DNA from 3 places in the Roseateles sp. L2-2 genome. Region 1 is predicted to be linked to each of the others. Evidence: predicted binding sites of a transcription regulator. Region 1 holds the regulator's gene; each other region holds the start of a gene.

Region 1 (3,266 bases):
TCGTCTGATCATCCGGGCCCGGCTCGTTCCGGATCCGCGATGAAAAAAGCGCCGGCATTGCCGGCGCTTTGTCGTTGTGAAGCGCCGCGACGCGCGTCGAGCTCAGCGGGACCGCAGCAGCGTGAGCATCAGTTCGATGCGAGCGGCCCAGGGCGACAGCGCCGCGGCAGGCTCGTCGATCGCGCCGACGATGCGCCCCTGCGCGCAGCGCGTCGTGCGCCAGACCGGGACGCCTGCATCCTTCAGCGCCTGCACCGGCGCTTCCAGCGCCTGGTTCAGCGTGCCGTTCCCCGTGCAGGCCAACACCAGGCCTTGGAGTCCGGCCGCGCGCCATGCGTCGAGCGAACGCGCATCGGCGCCCGCATGGCTGGCCAGCACCTCGACCCACGGCCACCGCGACGCGTCTTCAGGCAGCACGTTCGCGCCCAACGCCTCGCCCTGCGGCCAGTCGCGGAAGCGGCGCACGACGCCCTCCTCCACCACGCCCAGCGGACCGGCGTCGGGTCCGGTCTCGAAGGCGTCGAGCCGGTAGGTGTGCGTCTTGCGCAGCTCCAGCCCCGACAAGACCTGACCCGCGACCACCACGACGACGCCGCGCACGCCGACGGTCTCCGCCACGGCCACCGCATCGAGCAGGTTCTGCGGCCCGTCTGCTTGAATCGCCGTCGCCGGCCGCATGGCCGCCGTCAGGACGACCGGCTTCTCCGGCGCGAGCACGCGCTGCAGCAGGTAGGCGGTCTCTTCCAGCGTGTCCGTGCCGTGCGTGATCACGATGCCGCGGACCTCGGGACGGCCCAGGTGCTGCCGCACCCGGCGCGCGAGCCGCGCCCAGGTCGCGTGATCCATGTCCTTGCTGTCGAGCTGGGCGAGCTGCTCAGCCTCCAGCGACTTGGACGCCAGCGCCGGCACCGCCCCCACCAGCGACTCGACCGACAGCGAGCCGGCCTTGTAGCCGACGTTGTCCGTCGCGCTGCCGGAGGCGCCGGCGATGGTCCCGCCGGTGCCGATGATCACGAGGGTCTGGGCCGCACTTTGCAATTTCTCGTCTCCTGTATAAAAATCCAGATGCTGGATGAATTCTCAGGCGGTTCCTGAACCTCAGGTCGCCGCGTCTTCGACATCCGCCCCTCAATCGAATAAAGGCTCGCTCGTGGACACTCCGCCCAAACTCACTGCCCGGCAACAGCAGATCTTCGATCTGGTCCGCGACAGCATCGAGAGCACCGGATCGCCGCCCACCCGCGCGGAGATCGCGCAGCAGCTCGGCTTCAAGTCGGCCAACGCAGCCGAGGAACACCTTCAGGCCCTGGCGCGCAAGGGCGTCATCGAACTGGTGGGTGGCACGGCGCGCGGAATCCGGCTGCCGTCGACGGCGCTGCGCCAGGTCAACCGCGCCCGGGAGCACAGCCAGTTTGCGCTGCCGCTGGCGAGCCTCGCCCAGCTGACCCTGCCGCTGGTCGGCCGTGTCGCCGCCGGCGCGCCCATCCTGGCCGAGGAACACGTCGAGCAGCACTATAGCGTCGACCCCTCGATGTTCTCAAAGGCGCCCGACTTCCTGCTGCGCGTCAAAGGCATGAGCATGAAGGACATCGGCATCATGGACGGCGACCTGCTCGCCGTGCAGAAGATCAGCGAGGCCCGCAACGGCCAGGTGGTCGTGGCGCGCATCGGGGAAGAGGTCACCGTGAAGCGCTTCCAGCGCCATGCCGACGGCATCCGGCTGCTGCCCGAGAACCCCGATTTCGAGCCGATCGAGGTCACGCCCGATGAACAGTTTGCGATCGAAGGGCTGGCGGTCGGCCTGATCCGCTCCGGCGGCTTCCACTGAACGCCGAGATCCCCTCATGAGCGCGCGAAAGGCGCACACCAAAGCGACCTCGGCTGCTGAATGCACCTCGCTTCGGCAGATTCCCAACATCGGTCCGGCGATGGTGCGAGATTTCGAGTTGATGGGGATTCGTCAACCGGCCGATCTCGTGGGGGCGGACGCTTTCGCGCTGTATCAACGGATCTGCAAACTCACCGGTCAGCGGCACGACCCGTGCGTGCTGGATACCTATATGGCCGCCGTCGATTTCATGAACGGCGGCCCTGCGCGGGATTGGTGGAGTTATACGGCGCGGCGCAAACGCGAGTATCCGGATCTTTGACCCATCACCAATCGCAAGCAACGATATGCCGCAGTTGACTCGCGGCAAATGGTTCGCGGAATCGAATGACCAAAGAAAAAACCCTGCCGATTTGCATCGACAGGGTTTTAATGTTGGCGGAGTGGACGGGGCTCGAACCCGCGACCCCCGGCGTGACAGGCCGGTATTCTAACCAACTGAACTACCACTCCAGATAAGACGCTATTGAGTGCATCTCTATCATTTGCGAACAAGTTTCGCTGCACGCAACCGATTCCATTCAGAACCGCGATGCAGCCAAGCCTTGTCAAACTTGGCGTCCCCTAGGGGATTCGAACCCCTGTAGCCACCGTGAAAGGGTGGTGTCCTAGGCCTCTAGACGAAGGGGACTGGACTTGCCGTCTTGACTCGGACTGCGCGTACCTTGCAACCGTCACACCCGAAGGTGTTCTGGTGGAGGTAAGCGGGATCGAACCGCTGACCTCTTGCATGCCATGCAAGCGCTCTCCCAGCTGAGCTATACCCCCGAATGCTTTCGCATCGAAACGGTACGCCGCCCGAGTCTCAACTGTGTTGGCGGAGTGGACGGGGCTCGAACCCGCGACCCCCGGCGTGACAGGCCGGTATTCTAACCAACTGAACTACCACTCCAGATACTCAAGATCTTTCGATCTGTCGCATCAAACTCTTCCTGCTTTGATTTCATCAATTGCTTGATGTCATCGCTGCGTCGATTTCGTTACTGTACCTGATTTTGACAACGATCAAATCGATTTCCGAAGAATTTTTCGATTTCTCATTCAATCTCTGGTCAGCAACCAAGTTCGAAACTTGGCGTCCCCTAGGGGATTCGAACCCCTGTAGCCACCGTGAAAGGGTGGTGTCCTAGGCCTCTAGACGAAGGGGACAAAACCTTCTTCCTTGAACCGCGCGCCACGCAAACCGAAGTTTGGTGGAGGTAAGCGGGATCGAACCGCTGACCTCTTGCATGCCATGCAAGCGCTCTCCCAGCTGAGCTATACCCCCATTCGGGCTCCCCCTTCGGGGAATTCGATCCGGCTTCTTTTCGGCTTCTGAATTTCATCGGGGAGCTCGCGCTCCCCGTTTAGATTCATCGTCTGCCGCTTCGAAGTTCGT
Region 2 (3,266 bases), 2.7 Mb from region 1:
GAAGTTCTAGCTTGGCAGCGAACGAGTCGGGGAGCGTCTCCCAAACATGCACCTCCGGCGCCCGCCCGTAGGCCCAATCGAGCGCTTGAAGCAGCTGCTTGTCGAACCGTCGGCTCAGACCGCCACGCGGCAGGGCCCTGAGGTCGCCCAGCGTGCGACAGCCCGTCTGGGCCAGCGTGGTCGCGTGCGGTCGAACTGCAGTAAGGCATTCCATCGGAAGCGCATCGAGCATCGTCTCAAGGGGGCGCTTGAAGCCGTTCTCTATTCCGTTCCGGGCCAGCGCGTGGGCGGCGAGCGAGGTCGTGGCCCACGCAACCTGTACGACGCCGAGCTCATCAGCCTGCGCGACGACTCGGTCGCGCAGGGCACGCTTGCCGCCAAACAGGCGGGTGCTGGCCTCGACCTCCATCAGGACGGCGTCTTCGGAGACAGCAACGCGAGGCGTGAATTGCAACGCCCACACGGCGACCGCTCGAAGCGCGTCACGATTGGGTAGGTTCGAGGGCGACGTTTGGCTTGCGCACGGCGGCAGCAACAGGGCTGTCCACAGCATGACTTGGCTCAACGGCAACGAGGCGGCTGGGATAGCGCAGCCTCGGGGTCATGATCCTGTTCAGCCCGCCAGGCATGGACATCAGTCGCAGCTGGCCATCCATGGGCGGGCCCTTGCGTTTGATCACCTCGACAGTGATCTGCCAGTCGGTGTCCACGTGGACCGCTATACGCAAGGGCGCAGCGGACGCGTCCCGAGCTGCGGATTCGGGGCGACAGACAAAGACCGGGCCCTTGCACCGAGCCGAAAGTACTTGCAGCCGTCGGATCTGCTCAGCTCGTACAAGCGGCAGCCAGGCGATGACGGCGCCGCAGCTGCCCGCCTTCACCAACTGCTCGGTCGACCACAACCGATCCTTAGGCGTGTCAACGTCCACCCAGACCAGATATCGCTCGTCGACCCCCTCATGACGCAGGCCCGGCATGTGCGGTGAAAGCGTCGGACCGACCAGCGCGACGGTCTGGCCGCGCTGGGTAAAAGCCGCAATCATCGATCCCAGTAGGCGGAACTCGACCACTGAAAACTGGCTGACCAATACTTCCGTGAGCGCTGCACAGGGCCAACCGTTGCCGGGCAACACCGCGTCCAGCTCCGCGAACCCGGTGGGCTCGACTTCTGTCACCAAGCTGCCCAGCTGATCTCCTCGCCACAACGCAGCTTCTACTCCGGGCGCAAGCGGGTTATGCACGTGTGCAACGGCATTCTGATGGGGCGATATCAGGCTGACAGGAGGCGACGCTCCCGCCAACCCGGGCGAAGCGGGCGACATAGGCTGCTGGATAAAGACTGTATTTTTATACAGTATATGCAACGTCGAGGCTTGTCCAGCCCACGTCTTCCGCAGTCGCCGAGTGCGTTCGATCCGTCACAGATCCAAGTTCGATGGCATCGCAACGTCACTCAAGCGGCTGACCCACGGCGTTTATCGCCGTTCCGCGCGCTAAACGGTGCGTTCTATAAACAGCGTAATCCCGCATAATGCGCTCCATGAAGAGCAGGCTCATTCCTACGGCCCCCGTTCCGCGCACGGTAACGGATCTGGCTGCACAGCTGGGCAAGCGCATCCGGGTGGCTCGCATCCGGCGCAAGTTGCGCCAGCAGGACCTGGCCGATCGGGCGGGCCTGAGCCGCACTGCCATCGAAGCGGTTGAGTCAGGCAAGCTCTCCACCGGGCTAGGAACCTATCTGCGCGCCCTGTGGGCGATGGGCTTGGCTGACAACTTGGACCTGGTAGCCGACCCGGGCTTGGACCGCGACGGGCTGGCTTTGGAGCTCAACAGACAAACCATGCGAGTGCAGGTACAAAGAAAGGTCGACAACGACTTCTGAGGGGGATCAGGTCTACATCTGGCCATTCCCTCAGGGCGACGTCGAGCCGATGATCTGCTGGCGGCTGACCGTCGCACAGGAGACAGGGGGCGCGACATTGGCGGAGTTCCGCTACGGCCACAGCTACTTTTCTTGTGGGGACGCGATGGCCTCTGGACTCGATGCGCCTGCGCGCCGCTTCGATCGCCGCATTGAGCGCGAGGATTTGGGTCCGGAATGCGATGCCGTCGACCTGCCTGGCTCATTCTTGAGTTGATCACGCCGCGAGGTAGCGCTGGATGCTCTGCTCGATCTGCTGTCGCCGCTCTCGATGTTGGTGGCGATGAAGTCTGGTCGCGGCTGTTGACGCAGGCGCCTCGCGGCGGCCAGTTGTAGATCTTGGTGCCCGACTGAGCCAGTGCCGGTGCACGTGCTGCACCCTCATCAATGGCAGCGCGTCGTAGTTCCTCGACGGGCACGGGACATGCCACAGCTGGTCCATCAGTTCTTCACTTGATGAGGTGCCCGATGAGTCCGGACCATGAGCATGCCGAAGAGGATCCCGTCGTGGTTGCACTCACTGCGATGCAACGTCACGTCGAAACGATGACGCAGGCGCTATGCGCGCTTCATCTGCAGGCTACAGAGCTCCAGTCTGTCCTCTGCGCTGTGGTGGACACCCACCCCGATCCGGGTGAACTCAAGCGTTGCTTCGAGCACCAGATTGAGCACACGCTGCGGCACTTCCGCCCCAGCGACCTCGATGCTCTGAACTCGCAAACTCAGGCGTGGGTCGACCGCATCCATCGCCGCACTTTGGCGGTTGAGTCGACCTCTGCTGATGGATCTCACGAGAACGCCGCGCCTCGGCTGTTTCAGTGATATTCAAGCGCAACGGTAACTGAGGGCAGTTGGCACCGAGCGGCGCTTTCAACACCTGCGGTCGATTCGTCGGTGCGCCACCTCGCGGCACTTGTCCGTCGGTTGCCGCGACGCGAGCGCGTGAGATCGGTGGAGCGCATTTCATACGGCTCACCGCACTGCAATCGGATTCAGAGACCGGCGTCACACCGTCTCCCCGCTGGACCAGCCCGGCTCGCGACTGACCAACTCGCTCCGTCGTGGGGGGCATACGCTCCTGTAACTTCCGCGTCCACATGGTTGGACGGGATACTGATTCTTTCGGGCCTGACGATACTTTCACCATCCGCGCCTCAAGGAAGCTGCCGCATGGTGCGACAGCGGGATGCGCCACCGCCGTCATGCTTCATGTCATCACCGATAGTCGCATTCTCGATACTGCGTCTATTCGCTCCTCCTGGTCTCTTCGCATCGCGGCGTTCGCCGTCGCCACGGCTACGCTGACGGCGTGCGGCGGCGGGTCATCGGATGACGATGCCACGCC
Region 3 (3,266 bases), 1.6 Mb from region 1:
GGTAGGTCACTCCCACTGCGCATACTGAGGAAGGTCATTGCCAGATCGGCCGGCAGCGGATCGGCTGGCGCGGGGCCAGGTCTTGCCGACGCTGAGCCGATGTTGACCCGACGATCAAAACAAGGACTGCTGCCCCACCACCTTGGACGGCGGACGGAACTCGCTGAAGTCGAACTGGTGCCGCTCGCGGCCCAGGCCCAATCGCTGCGACGCCTTGCGCAAGCGCTGCTGGAGCAGCTCCGCCCAGATCCCCTCGCCGGTGAAGCGCGTGCCGAAGCGCGGATCGTTGTCCTTGCCGCCGCGCATGTCGTGCAGCCTCGCCATGATGCGCGCCGCCTTGTCCGGCTGATGCAGCCGCAGCCAGTCGTGGAATAGCGGCGCCACTTCCCAGGGCAGCCGCAGGGGAATGCTGAAGGCCTTGGTCGCGCCCGCCTCCGCCGCCGCTTCGAGGATGCGCTCCAGCTCCGGCTCGTTCAGGAACGGGATCACCGGCGACACGCTCACCCCCACCGGCACGCCCGCCTCCGCCAGCGTCCGGATCGTCTGCAGCCGCCGCTGCGGCGAGGCCGCCCGCGGCTCCAGGATGCGCGACAGCGCCGGATCCAGCGAGGTCACCGACAGGTAGACCGACACCTGCCGCTTGAGCGCCATCGGCACGATCAGGTCGAGATCGCGCTCGATGCCGCTGGACTTGGTCACGACCGAGAACGGATGCCGCGCCTCCGTCAGCACCTCCACGACGGCGCGCGTGATGCCGAGCTTGCGCTCGATCGGCTGGTACGCATCGGTGGCCGTGCCCAGCACCAGCGGCGCGGGCTTGTACGCGGGCGAGGCCAGCGTCTCCCGCAGCCGCTCCGCGGCGTTGACCTTCGCGATGATCTTGGTCTCGAAGTCCAGGCCCGGCGACAGGTTCAGGTAGCTGTGCGTCGGCCGCGCGAAGCAGTAGATGCAGCCGTGCTCGCAACCGCGGTACGGATTGATCGACAGGTCGAAGCCGATGTCGGGCGACTGGTTGCCGCTGACGATCTTCTTCGCGTGTTCCTCGATGATCTCGGTCTTCGGGGCGATGTGCTCCTCCAGCGCCTCCTGGTCCAGCGTGCCCCAGCCGTCGTCGTACTGCTCGCGCTCGCGCGATTCGAAACGGTGCGGCATCGCCCACGCGCTGCCGCGACCCTTCAGCGCATCGGCCTGGAGGTACAGCGGCGGGGCAGCGATCTTGGTGTCTTGCGGCATGCTGTCAATTTATACAGTATTGCCGGTTTTCGCCAGTGTCCATGGGCATGCCCCGGCGCCGGGCCGATGAATCCCGGCGCCGCGGCGACCATCCCCACCGCCCGCCGCCGCTCGCCGACTCAGGTCGGCATGGCCACGCCCGAGATCTCCGCGCAGCGCGCCAGCAGCCGGTCCTGCAGCGCCGCGTCCAGCGCCTGCGGGTTCGGCGCGAGCCGGCGCTGGTGGAACCAGTAAGCGCCGGAGCGCTTCGCCTGCGCGTCCTCGCTCACCGCCAGCCAGGCCTGCGTCCGGTGCGCCAGGTCCATGTCGTCGGGAGCACCGCGCCCGCCCATGCGCGTGGGCACCCAGCCGGGTTCCAGCGCACTGCTGACGACTTCCGGCCAGTGCCGCGCCATGGCGAAAGCCAGCATCGCGTCGTGCAACTTGCTCTCGGCGTACGCGGTCGAGCCATCCCAGCGTCGCGTCGTCCACAGCAGGTCGTCGAGATTCGCGTCGACGTGGTGATGCATGCCGGAGCTCAGGTAGATCAGGCGCTTCGGCCGACGCATCAGCGCGGTCAGCAGGTAAGGCGCCAGCGTGTTGATCGCGAAGAGATGCGGGAGCCCGTCCGCCGTCGTGATCCGGCGCGGCTCGCGATAGCCGACGGCGACGTTGTGGATGACGGCGTCGAAGGCGGCGACATCCAGCGGCACATCGGCTTGCCCACCACGAGAGGCGCCGATGTACGCATCCGCCTGTTCGGCGACCTCACGCATGCCGGCGATCGTCGACACGTCGCCGACGACGACCGCCGCGACCTGCGGCAGTGCGCGCCGCGCGTCGTCCGCGCGCTTCGCATTGCGCGCGTGCAGCACGACCTCGTGGCCCTGCGACGCCAGCAGTTGTCCGGCCATCAGACCGAGGCCTTCCGAAGAACCGGTGATGAAGATGCGGGACATGGGTTTTCCTCCTTCAAACTTCCTGACGCCCGGTGGCGACCAGCGCCACGCCGAGCAATGCTGCCATCGCCCCGAGCGCATACACCGCCGCGTAGCCGAAACGCCCCGCGACCAACCCCGCCGTCGGCCCGGCGAGGCCGTAGGCGATGTCGAGAAACGCGGCGAACGCGCCGATCGCGCTGCCGCGGTTGGCCGGCGGCACGCGCTTGAGCGCCTCGACGCCCAGCGCCGGATAGATGAGCGCGCAGCCCAGGCCGCTCACGAAGGCGCCCGCCAACGCGACCGCCTCCAGCGGCGCACCCCACACCAGCGCCTGCCCGATCGCCTCCACGACCAGCGACCACAGCGCCACGCGCCGTCCGCCGATCTTGTCGGGCAGATGCCCGAGCAGCAGCCGCACCGCGATGAATCCCACGCCGAAGCAGGTCATCACCACGCCGGCATGCGACCACCCGCGTGCCGCGAAGTACAGCGACGCGAAGGCGGTCAGGCCGGCGAGGCCGACGCCTTGCAGCGTCAACCCGAGCCCCTGGCGCCAGATCTGGCCCACGACGCGCCGGAACGGCAGGCGCGGGCCGCCGGCCATGCGATAGGACGCCGTCGCCCACGCGATCGCCCAGGCGGCGAGCGGCGCGGCGATGCACGCGACCATCACGGCCGGCAGGCCATGGCCGCGATACAGCCACATGCCCATGGGCGCGCCGATCGAGAGCGCCCCGAACATCGCGATGCCGGTCCACGACATCGACAGGCCCGCGCGCTGCGGCCCCACCGACGCGATGGACCACGACACGCAGCCGGTGACGAACTGGCTCTCGCCGAAGCCGGCCACCAGCCGTCCGGCGACGACGAGGGCCAACGCGGCCGCCGGCGACCACTCAGGCAGCGCGGCGACGAGGTACAGCAGGCCCGCGAGGGCGCACCCGATCGCGCCCTGCAACGCCGAGCGCCGCCCGCCCTGCCCGTCGACGAGCCGGCCGGCGTAGCCGCGCGTCAGCACCGTGGCGACGAACTGCAGGCCGATGACGAGCCCGACCGTCAGCGCGTCGAAGCCCAGGCGCTCGTGGATGAACAGCGGCAGCACCGGCAACGGCA

Evidence for each region. Region 1 encodes LexA, which represses DNA repair genes until DNA is damaged. Its sites were predicted from a motif close to ACTGTATNNNNATACAGT; they were not measured.
Region 2: the regulator LexA is predicted to act here: its motif matches at 1,339-1,356, upstream of imuA (translesion DNA synthesis-associated protein ImuA).
Region 3: the regulator LexA is predicted to act here: its motif matches at 1,234-1,251, upstream of ACQZ13_RS10100 (PA0069 family radical SAM protein).

The regions. Positions count from the first base shown of each region.
Region 1 is NZ_CP192509.1:3,870,621-3,873,886, forward strand. It holds gene ACQZ13_RS17275 (organic hydroperoxide resistance protein) at 1-8, shown strand, start outside; gene ACQZ13_RS17280 (asparaginase) at 103-1,038, opposite strand; gene lexA (transcriptional repressor LexA) at 1,151-1,828, shown strand; gene ACQZ13_RS17290 (helix-hairpin-helix domain-containing protein) at 1,845-2,150, shown strand; tRNA gene ACQZ13_RS17295 (tRNA-Asp) at 2,265-2,341, opposite strand; tRNA gene ACQZ13_RS17300 (tRNA-Glu) at 2,444-2,519, opposite strand; tRNA gene ACQZ13_RS17305 (tRNA-Ala) at 2,581-2,656, opposite strand; tRNA gene ACQZ13_RS17310 (tRNA-Asp) at 2,704-2,780, opposite strand; tRNA gene ACQZ13_RS17315 (tRNA-Glu) at 2,962-3,037, opposite strand; tRNA gene ACQZ13_RS17320 (tRNA-Ala) at 3,080-3,155, opposite strand.
Region 2 is NZ_CP192509.1:23,832-27,097, forward strand. It holds gene ACQZ13_RS00100 (Y-family DNA polymerase) at 1-553, opposite strand, end outside; gene imuA (translesion DNA synthesis-associated protein ImuA) at 483-1,322, opposite strand; gene ACQZ13_RS00110 (helix-turn-helix domain-containing protein) at 1,541-1,882, shown strand; gene ACQZ13_RS00115 (hypothetical protein) at 2,390-2,743, shown strand; gene ACQZ13_RS00120 (WD40/YVTN/BNR-like repeat-containing protein) at 3,124-3,266, shown strand, end outside.
Region 3 is NZ_CP192509.1:2,225,368-2,228,633, reverse strand. It holds gene ACQZ13_RS10100 (PA0069 family radical SAM protein) at 115-1,233, opposite strand; gene ACQZ13_RS10095 (SDR family NAD(P)-dependent oxidoreductase) at 1,353-2,171, opposite strand; gene ACQZ13_RS10090 (arabinose transporter) at 2,185-3,266, opposite strand, start outside.